Regions from separate parts of the Streptosporangium sp. NPDC005286 genome, predicted to be linked through region 1. Evidence: riboswitches for the same ligand, from Rfam matches in the RefSeq annotation. Region 1 holds a riboswitch; the other holds the start of a gene.

Region 1 (5,154 bases):
CACCGGGAGCGGCTCGGCGACCTCGGAGATCAGGTCTCCACCGCCGCGCTCGACGAAACGGTCCACCAGTCCCCCGGCGATCTCGGCGACCTTGGGGCGGAGCGCCTCGACCATGCGCGGGGTGAACGCCTTGGAGACCAGGCGCCGGAGCCGGGTGTGCACCGGCGGCTCGACGTCGAGCATCCCGGCCCTGACCACCCGCCAGAACGGGTCCTGGAACTCGGGGTCGTCGGGCCTGCCGAACTCGGCGTGGGTCGCCACGTGCAGGTAGGAGCGGCCGAGCCGACGGTCGCGCAGCAGCGCGTTGACGTCGGCGTGCCGGGCGACCAGCCACTGGCCGGTCGGTTCAAAGAAGCTGACCGGCCGCTGCCGCCTCAGCTCGTCGTAGACGTCGTACGGATGGGCGACGAATTCCGGATTCCAGGGATCAAAGCGCACACGGACATCGTAATGTCGCCCCATGCGTCAATTGCCTGTTCCGCCCCCTGGAGCTGGGCAGACGGATGCCCGGTGGCCCCACGACGGGTGAGAGCGCCATCGCCTGAGGCTGAGCCGTCTGCCGACGCTCGACAGCCCGCCACAGGCCGCTACACCTCGGTCGGGCTGCCCGACTTCTCGGGCTGGGCCGTCTTGGTGCGCAGCCGGATGTTCAGCAGCTCCACGATGAGCGAGAAGGCCATCGCGAAGTAGATGTAGCCCTTGGAGATGTGCTGCCCGAGGCCCTCGGCGATCAGCACGACGCCGATCAGCACCAGGAACGACAGGGCGAGCATCTTGATGCTCGGGTGCTTGTCCACGAAGCGGCTGATCGGGCCCGAGGCGAAGAGCATCACCAGGACCGAGACGATCACGGCCGCGACCATGACACCGAGCTGGTCGACCATGCCGACCGCGGTGATGACCGAGTCGAGGGAGAAGATGATGTCCAGCAGCATGATCTGGGCGATCACCGAGCCGAAGGAGGCCGCGGCCTTGGCGCTGCCGTGCCCGGTCTTGCCCTCGATGCTGTCGTGCATCTCGATGACGCTCTTGCCCAGCAGGAAGAGACCACCGGCGAGCAGGATGAGATCCCGTCCCGAGATCGGCTGACCGAGGACCTCGAAGAGCGGCGATGTGAGTTTCACCACCCACGCCAGCGCCAGCAGCAGCGCCAACCGGCTGACGAGGGCCGCGAGGAGGCCCAGCCTGCGCGCCTTGTCGCGCTGCTCGGGCGGGAGCTTTCCGGCCAGGATCGAGATGAAGATGATGTTGTCGATGCCTAGCACGATCTCCAGGGCGACGAGGGTGATGAACCCTATCCAGATCTCCGGGTTGGTCATCCAGTCCAACATCTGAGCCTCCAGCTCGCCCTACTTGATCACTACCGGCACAACGAGATCCGTCGTTCGGCGTTATTCAGCCACTACCAGGACAAACATCACCCGCCGCCAGGCGCCACCCGGCTCACTGCCCAGACGAACGGGACTCCTCATGAGTTCCCGAACATGAGAGACAGCACTTGCGAATTCCCGCCAGACGTCGGTTATAGTTCCCCCGTAGGTCATGAGTGCCAGTGACAAGCCCCGGCTCGCTGGCCGGCAACCCTCGCGTCCGCGGCGGGGTGCCCCGGGTGAGGACCTGGTCCGGCACGAGGTGTGCCGGGCAAGCGCGGGCTCCAGGCACCTATGCCATGGGTTGGGGTCCGATGACCTCGAAGGAGCCCTGGCGTGTCCGCACTGACGATCCTCACCGCCACAGCCGCCGACGCAGCCGACGCGGCCACCCCCACGACCGCCCTCGGGACCACCCCGGTGACCGTCCCCGCGACCCGTACGTCCGGCGACCGGCCGATCCCCGCCGTGCTCGGCTCCGACCTGGAGGTTCCGGTCAGGGGCGGCAGGCTCGTCCGCTACGCCAACCTCGACTACGCCGCGAGCGCCCCCTGTCTGGAGCCGGTGAGCGCCGCCGTCGCCGCCGCGCTCCCGGCGTACTCCAGCGTCCACCGAGGCGCCGGGTACGCGTCCCAGCTGACCACGGCCCGCTACGAGCAGGCCAGGCAGACGGTACGCGCCTTCGTCGGTGCCCGTCCCGACGACTCGGTGATCTTCACCAGGAACACCACGGACGCGACCAACCTGCTGGCCCGCAGCCTGCCCGAGGGCACCACCGCCGTGGTCTTCGAAACCGAGCACCACGCCTCGCTGCTGCCCTGGGAGCGCGCCCTGCGGCTGCCGGCCCCCGCCTTCCCCGGCGAGGCGGTCCGCGCCGCAGACGAGGCCCTGGCCTCGGTCGAAGGCCCCAAGCTGCTGGTCGTGACCGCCGCCTCCAACGTCACCGGGGAGCTCTGGCCGATCGCCGCGCTGGCCCACATCGCCCACCGCCACGGCGCCCGCGTCCTCGTCGACGCCGCGCAGCTCGTCCCGCACCGCCGCCTCAACCTGACCGCGCTCGACCTGGACTACGTGGTCTTCTCCGGCCACAAGCTCTACGCCCCGTTCGGCACCGGCGCGCTGATCGGCCGTTCCGACTGGCTGGCCGACGCCGAGCCGTACCTGCGGGGCGGCGGGGCGGTGAAGGCGGTGAACGACGACGAGACCGAGTGGCACGACGACCCCGAGGCCCGCCACGAGGCCGGAACCCCGAACGTTCTGGGCGCCATCGCGCTGGCCGCGGCCTGCGACGCCCTGACCGCCACCGGCTGGACCCCGCTGGTCCGCGAGGAGGAGCGCCTCCTCGACCGGCTGCGCGCGGGCCTCGCCTCCGTCCCCGGCGTGCAGGAGCTGTCCCTGTGGGGGCCCGACCATCCGCGCGTCGGCATCGTCTCCTTCGTGGTGGACGGCCGCACCGCCCGCGAGGTCGCCGAGGCCCTGGCCGGCGACTACGGCATCGGCGTCCGGGACGGCAAGTTCTGCGCCCACCCCTTCGTACGGCACCTGCTGGACGCCAAGGACGGCGGCTGCGACGACCCCACCGCCTCCGCGGTGCGCGCCTCCATCGGCATCGGCACCACCTCCGAGCACGTCGACCGGCTGATCACCGCACTGCGGGATCTTGCCTCGCGCGGCTGACGTGACAGCATAGGCATATGAACGAGCCTCGCCGTGAGCTGAGCGTGGGGATGGGAGCGGGTGCCGCCGCCGTGCGGGAAGCGCGCGGCAAGGAGCTCGCGACCGAGGACATGATCCTCAACATCGGGCCGCAGCATCCGTCCACGCATGGCGTGCTGCGGCTGCGGCTTACCCTGGACGGGGAGCGGATCAGCTCGGCCGAGCCGATCGTGGGCTACATGCACCGAGGCGCGGAGAAGCTGTTCGAGGTGCGTGACTACCGGCAGATCATCATGCTGGCCAACCGGCACGACTGGCTGTCCGCGTTCGCCAACGAGCTGGGCGTCGTCCTCGCGGTGGAGCGGATGCTCGGCATGGAGGTGCCGGTCAGGGCGGTCTGGACACGCACGCTGATGGCCGAGCTCAACCGGGTGCTCAGCCACCTGATGTTCCTCGGCTCCTACCCGCTGGAACTCGGCGCGATCACCCCGGTGTTCTACGCGTTCCGGGAGCGCGAGACCCTCCAGGCCGTGATGGAGGAGATCGCCGGCGGGCGGATGCACTACATGTTCAACCGGGTCGGCGGCCTGAAGGAGGAGCTGCCCGAGGGGTGGCTGGGCCGGGTCGCGACGGCCGTGGCCGACGTGCGGCGACGGCTGCCGGACATCGAGAACCTGATCGCCGGAAACGAGATCTTCCTCGCCCGTACCCGCGGGGTGGGCGTGCTGGACCGCGAGACGGTCATGCAGTACGGCGTGAGCGGCCCGATCGCCCGCGCCTCCGGCGTCGACCTCGACCTGCGCAGGGACGAGCCCTACCTCGCCTACGGCGAGCTGCCGGTGAAGGTGGTCACCCGCTCCGCCGGAGACTGCCACGCCAGGTTCGAGGTGCTGCTGGAGCAGGTGAAGGTCTCCCTGGACCTGGCGGACGCCTGCGTGCGGCGGCTCCGCGAACTGCCCCAGGGGCCGATCAACCAGCGCCTGCCCAAGGTGCTGAAGGTCCCCGAGGGCCACACCTACGCCTGGACGGAGAACCCGCTCGGCCTCAACGGCTACTATCTGGTCTCGCGCGGGGAGAAGACACCGTGGCGGATGAAGCTCCGGTCCGCCTCCTTCAACAACGTCCAGGTGCTGCGCGAGATGCTCCCCGGCAACCTGGTCTCCGACATGGTCGCCATCCTGGGCTCGATGTTCTTCGTCGTCGGCGACATCGACAAGTGAGGCACGGTCAGCAGCACATGATCGAACCCGGCGGGGACCAGGAGAAGGCGACTCCCCCGATGACACCCGCGTCCCCCGCCGATCACGGCGGCCCTCCGACCGGCGACAGGCCACCGCGGGACCGGTACGTCGACTGGTTGCGCGCGTTCAGCCTGCTCGTCGTGGTGCTCTGGCACTGGGCCTTCACGATCCTCCAGTGGGGGCCGAACGGCCCCTCGCCGACGAGCCCGCTGGGCTTCACCTCGGGGCTGTGGATCTTTACCTGGCTGCTGCAGGTGTTGCCGCTCTTCTTCTACGTGGGCGGGTACGTCCACCTACTGTCCTGGAACCGCGCCCGCGAGCGCGGGATGGGCATCGGCACCTTCGTGTGGCGGCGCATCCGCGGCCTCGCGATCCCGACGCTGGCGCTGGCCGGAACCTGGATCGTGCTGGGCGCGGTCGTGACGTGGGCGTTCGGGATCAAGTGGATGGACCGGGTGGTCCTGCTCGTCATCAGCCCGCTCTGGTTCATCGGCGTCTACCTCATGCTGATCGCCCTGCTCCCGGTCGCGCTCTGGCTGCACCGGCGCTTCGACGTGCTGATCCTGATCTGGCTGGCCGGGGCCGCGCTCGTCGTCGACGTGCTGCGACTGCGCTACGGGTACGAGGCCGTGGGCTGGCTCAACATGATCATTGTCTGGGGGCTGGCCCACCAGGCCGGGTTCTTCTACGCGAGGATGGTGGCGCTTCCCCGCCGCTTCGACGTCGCCATCCTGTGGACCGGGCTGTTCGCGCTCTTCGGCCTGGTCTACTCGGACATCTACCCGGGCTCGATGGTCGGCGTGCCCGGCGACAAGCTGTCCAACATGGCACCGCCCACCTTCGTCATCGTGGCGTTGCTGATCTTCCAGATCGGCCTGGTGGAGGTG
Region 2 (5,154 bases), on a different contig from region 1:
GGGGCGGACTTCCAGACGCTCACCGCCATCCGGGACGGCTCGTACGCGGGGGAGCCCGACCGGCGTCCCAACACCTTCCCGACCACGATCCGCAAGCCGATCATCGCCGCGGTCAACGGTGCCTGTGCCGGGCTCGGCATGGTCCACGCCCTGGTCTGCGACCTGGTCTTCACCGCCGCCGAGGCCAAGTGGACCACCGCCTTCGCCCGGCGCGGCCTGGTCGCCGAGTACGGCCTGTCGTGGATCCTGCCCCGCCTGGCCGGGCAGGCCAGGGCCATGGACCTGCTGCTCTCCGGGCGCACCTTCACCGGTGCCGAGGCCTGCGAGCTGGGCCTGGCCAACCGGGCGGTGCCGGGAGAGCGGCTGATCGAGGAGACCCTGGCCTACGCCCACGAGCTGGCGACGTACAGCTCTCCGGCCTCGATGGCCGTGATCAAGCGTCAGATCTGGGGCGACTGGCAGCGAACCCTGGAGGCGTCGGAGTCGGCCGCGGCGCGCCTGATGGTCGACTCCTTCACCCGGCCGGACTTCGCCGAGGGCGTCGCCAGCTTCGTCGAGCGCCGCACCCCCGGCTTCCCGCCGCTTTAGTCACTTCGGCGCATCTCAGCTGACCAGGGTGAGCCAGCGCGGGGCGGCGTCGAAGGGGGCCGTGCGGGCGGTGACGGCCTCCATCAGCCAGGCGGCCGAGGCACGGGCGCTCCGGACGACCTCGGGCGGGTAGGCGTACCTGACCCGGTGCTCCTCGAACTCGTCCTCGTCGTCCAGGAAGACCCGGCTGGTGCGGCCCTTCACCGGGCTCCGGCGCGTCCGGATCACGTCGAGGTCGAGGTCGACCATGGTGACCTCGCCGTCGCTCCACCGTGGCACGGTGGAGATGTCGCAGTAGATCTCGTGCTTGTGCGGGGCGGAGTTGAAGGCGGCGGTCCACCAGGCGTCGCGGGGGAAGAGCATCACGAAGGCGTGCGGGGAGGCCACCTCGGGCCCGTGGCCCTTGCGGCCGACGGAGTTGGCCGCGCAGCCGGTCCACACCCCGTGTTCGTCCTCGCCGAGCAGGAGGCCGCTGTGGTTCCAGTGCAGTGATCCGTCGTATTTGCGGTAGACCACCTTCACCATCTCATAGGACATTCCCCAACATTAAGCCTTGACAGAGATCTATGTATTTCCTACCTTCTAAATAGGTTAAGAGTGTCAGTGCGAAGCCCCGGCTGGCTGACCGGCAACCCTCGCACCGCGGCGGGGTGCCCCCGGGGGAGACCTGGCGGCACGGTCGGCGTGCCGCAAGCGCGGACCCCCTCACCGGGGTCACCGAGACATGTCCGGGAGTGCCACATGTCGAAGACCAGCACACTGAACTGCGCGAGCCCCGTCGACCCCGACACCCACGGCCACTACCGGCCGCACCGTAGAGCCGCCGTATGAGCGCCTCGATCGCCGTCGTCGGCGCCGGCCCGACGGGCACCTGCCTGGTGGAGCGCATCTGCGCCAACGCCGCCGACCTGCTCGGCTGGCCCTCGCTCGACGTCCACGTGATCGACCCCCACCCGCCGGGGGGCGGCCGCGTCTGGCGCCGTGACCAGCCCGAGCTGCTCTGGATGAACTCCGCCGCCGCCGACGTGACGCTCTTCACCGACGAGTCGGTGCGCTGCGAGGGGCCGATCCGTCCAGGCCCCACGCTGGCCGAGTGGCTCGGCGGGGACCCCGGCGCCTTCGCCTCCCGCCCGGCCCAGAACGGCTACCTCTCCCATGTCTTCAGGCACGCGGTGGCGACCGCCCCGCGCGGGGTCCGGGTGCACGTGCACCCGGTCCGCGCCGTCGATCTCGCCGACATCCCCGGCGGCCAGGCGGTACGGCTGGAGGACGGCCGGACGATCGAGGTCGACGCGGTGATCCTGGCCCAGGGACACGGCGACGTGACCCCGAGCGGGGAGGAGCGGGCGCTGGCCGACCTGGCCGCGCGCGGCGGGCTGCGTTACCTGCCCACCGGATACGCGGCCGACCTCGACCTGGACGGCATCCCCGCCGGAGAGCCGGTGATCGTGCGGGGGATGGGGCTGGCCTTCGTCGACCTGATGGTGCTGCTCACCTCGGGCCGGGGCGGCCGGTTCGTCCGCGAGTACGACGGGGAGCTGGTCTACCTGCCCGGCGGGCGGGAGCCCCTCCTGCACGTGGGATCGCGGCGCGGCGTGCCGTACCACTCCAAGACCGGCTACCCCTTCAGGGGCGCAAGCCCGCCGGTTCCGCGCTTCCTCACCCGCGAGGCGCTGGGCGAGGGCCCGTGGAACTTCCGCCGGGACGTGTGGCCGCTGGTCGCCAAGGAGCTCGCCTTCGCGTACTACCACGAGCTCATCACCGCCCACCCCAAGCGCGCCAGGCTGGACTGGGCGGCGTTCGCGGAGGCGTTCGCCGACCAGGAGTGGCGCAGCCCGGGCATGCGCAAGCTGATCCGTACGGCCGTGCCCCGGCACCTGGACCGGCTCGACTTCGACCGGCTCGACCGGCCGTTGGAGGGCATCAGGTTCGGTGACCGGGCGGGGCTGCAGAAGTGGATGCACGGCTACCTCGCGGTCGACCTGGAACGGCGCGCCGACCCGGCGCACAGCGCCGACCACGCCCTGATCCTCGGGCTGCTCTCCGTCTACGGGATCCTGGCCGAGCTGGGCATCTCCGATCCGTGGTTTCACGGGTTCTTCAGCTACCTCGCCAGCGGCCCGCCGGGACCCCGGCTTGCGGAGCTGCGCGCCCTGGCCAAGGCAGGGGTGGTCACCTTCCTCGGCGCCGGCCTCAAGGTCGACCACCACGAAGGGCGCTGGCGGGCACAGAGCCCCACCGTGCCCGGCGGCGTGACGGCCACGACCCTCGTCGAGGCCAGGCTGCCCGCGCCCAGCGTGAGCCGGGCCACCGACCCGCTCATCGGCGCGCTCCGCGACCGGGGCGAGCTCGACGAGAAGTCGGGGCTGGTGAACGTGCGGGCCGCGGACCGCCGCCTGGTCGACAGGTCCGGCACCCCGCACTCGCGCAGGTTCGCCTTCGGCCCCTGGGTCGTCGGCGGCCAGGTCACCGGCGGTTTCGCCAGGCCCCGCCGCAACGCCCCGCTCTTCCGCCACGCCGACGCCCTCGCCCGGATCGTCCTGTCCGAGGCCGTCGGCACCCAGATAAGGCGGCACGTCGCGTGAACCCCGCGACAGATCGCATGGACCCGGTCCCGAACGAGCACGACGCACCACAGCACAAGGAGAAGAACGTGAAGTTGCGATGGGGCGCTCTGACGCTCGCCGGGGTGCTGGCGCTCGCGGCCTGCGGAGCCGAGAGCGGGACCCCGACCACGGCGGCCGGCGCGAAGGGCGGCACCGGCGGCGACGGAGGATCGCTCGTGTGGGCGGTGGAGACGCAGCCGATCACCTTCAACCCGCACCAGTGGGGCCAGAACAAGGCGCGCCTCCTGGTCCACAACCAGTTCGACGCGTTGATCGCCCGAGGCGGGAACGGTGATTTCCTGCCGTGGCTGGCCACCTCCTGGCAGGTTTCCAAGGACGGTCTGACCTACACCTTCGAGCTCCGTGACGACGTGACCTTCCACGACGGTGAGCGGTTCGACGCCGCCTCGGTGAAGGCCAACCTCGACCAGCTCGTCTCGCCCGGCTACAACGCCGCGGTCAGCGCCATCCAGCTGCGCAACTTCGACCACGCCGAGGTGAGCGCCCCGTACACCCTGAAGGTCACGCTGAAGGCCCCGGACGGACTGTTCCTGGACTTCCTCTCCTCCCCGCTCGCCGGCCAGGTCTCCCCGAAGTCGCTGAAGAACGCCAAGGACCTCAAGGCGGGCGGCGTCGACGTGGTCGGCACCGGGCCGTTCATCCTCGACCGGTTCACCCCCGGCCAGGAGGTCCACTACCGGCGCAACCCGAACTACAACTGGCCGCCCGCCGGCGCCGCCCACCAGGGGCCGGCACACCTGGCCGAGGTCACCTACCGCTTCCTGCCCGAGGCGGCGGTGCGGGTCGGCGCGCTCACCTCCGGGCAGGTACAGGTGATCGAGGGCGTGCCCGCCACCGAGATCGGCCTCATCAAGGGCAACCCGGAGTTGAAGCTGGAGACCAGCCTCAACTCCGGCAGCGCGTTCTCCTACTACTTCAACGTCTCCCGCCCCCCGTTCGACGACAAGCGGGTCCGCGAGGCGTTCCGTGACGCCGTCGACGTGGACGCCGTGCTCAACTCTGTCTACCAGGGCACCGCCAAGCGGGCCTGGAGTGTCATCGGCCAGGGCAGCCCGCAGTTCTACGACCCCTCGCTGGAGAACACCTTCGGCAACGACCCGGCACGGGCCAACAAGCTGCTCGACGAGGCCGGCTGGAACGGACGTGACGCCGAGGGCTACCGGGTCAAGGACGGCAAGCGGCTGACGGTCCGCACGGTCAGCGCCGCGCCGTTCGTCCGCGACCGCCGTGACATCCTCGCCCAGGCCGTCCAGGCGGCGGTCAAGCAGAGCGCCGGCATCGACTTCCAGGTCAAGCTCGTGGACCAGGGCACCGCGCAGAAGGCGGCCGACGAGAACGAGTACGAGATCTTCGAGAACTCGCGCGGCGACACCGACGCCGGGGCGGCGCTCAACCTGATCCTGCCGAAGGGCGCCGCGATCAACCGCACCAGGTTCGAGAGCGCGGAGCTGGACAGGCTGCTCGCCGACGCGTCGGCGGCCTCCGACCTCGCCGAGCGCAAGGAGCTCTACGCCAAGGTGCAGAAGACCGTGGTCACGGACGAGGCGCTACTGCTCCCGCTGTACGTGCCCGCAGACCAGATCGCCTACGGCGCGGGCGTCACCGGCATCACCTTCGAGCCGGTCTCCGGCACCCCCAACAGTGCTTATGACCTCCGGATCGGGACATGAGCACCCTCATACTCACCCGGCGGCGGGGGCTGGCCGCCGCCGGGTGGCTCGGCCCGGTGGCCAGGCGGCTCGGAGCGGGTGTCGCCGTGCTCTGGGCCGCCGCCACCGCGGCCTACCTCGCGCTGATGCTCGCCCCCGGCGACACGATCGACGTGCTGATCGGCGACGGTCTCGACACCCCCGAGCGGCGGGCGCAGATCATCGCCGAGTGGGGGCTGGACCGCTCCCCGCTCCAGCAGTACGGCGACTACCTGCTCCGCCTCCTCCAG

The links. A riboswitch is a leader RNA that binds a small molecule or an ion and turns the genes downstream of it on or off. The one in region 1 is predicted to bind S-adenosylmethionine.
Region 2: linked by a shared signal. The riboswitch ahead of ABZU75_RS29330 (FAD/NAD(P)-binding protein) and the one ahead of ABZU75_RS34515 (aminotransferase class V-fold PLP-dependent enzyme) in region 1 are both predicted to bind S-adenosylmethionine.

Annotation. Positions count from the first base shown of each region.
Region 1 is NZ_JBEXGU010000135.1:731-5,884, forward strand. Features, by position in the region: partial or broken gene ABZU75_RS34505 (cytochrome P450) at 1-438, opposite strand, end outside; gene ABZU75_RS34510 (TerC family protein) at 588-1,331, opposite strand; SAM riboswitch class IV at 1,539-1,654, shown strand; gene ABZU75_RS34515 (aminotransferase class V-fold PLP-dependent enzyme) at 1,791-3,047, shown strand; gene ABZU75_RS34520 (NADH-quinone oxidoreductase subunit D) at 3,065-4,246, shown strand; gene ABZU75_RS34525 (acyltransferase) at 4,306-5,154, shown strand, end outside.
Region 2 is NZ_JBEXGU010000098.1:8,479-13,632, forward strand. Features, by position in the region: gene ABZU75_RS29320 (enoyl-CoA hydratase-related protein) at 1-588, shown strand, start outside; gene ABZU75_RS29325 (DUF402 domain-containing protein) at 604-1,125, opposite strand; SAM riboswitch class IV at 1,178-1,290, shown strand; gene ABZU75_RS29330 (FAD/NAD(P)-binding protein) at 1,416-3,173, shown strand; gene ABZU75_RS29335 (ABC transporter substrate-binding protein) at 3,242-4,885, shown strand; gene ABZU75_RS29340 (ABC transporter permease) at 4,882-5,154, shown strand, end outside.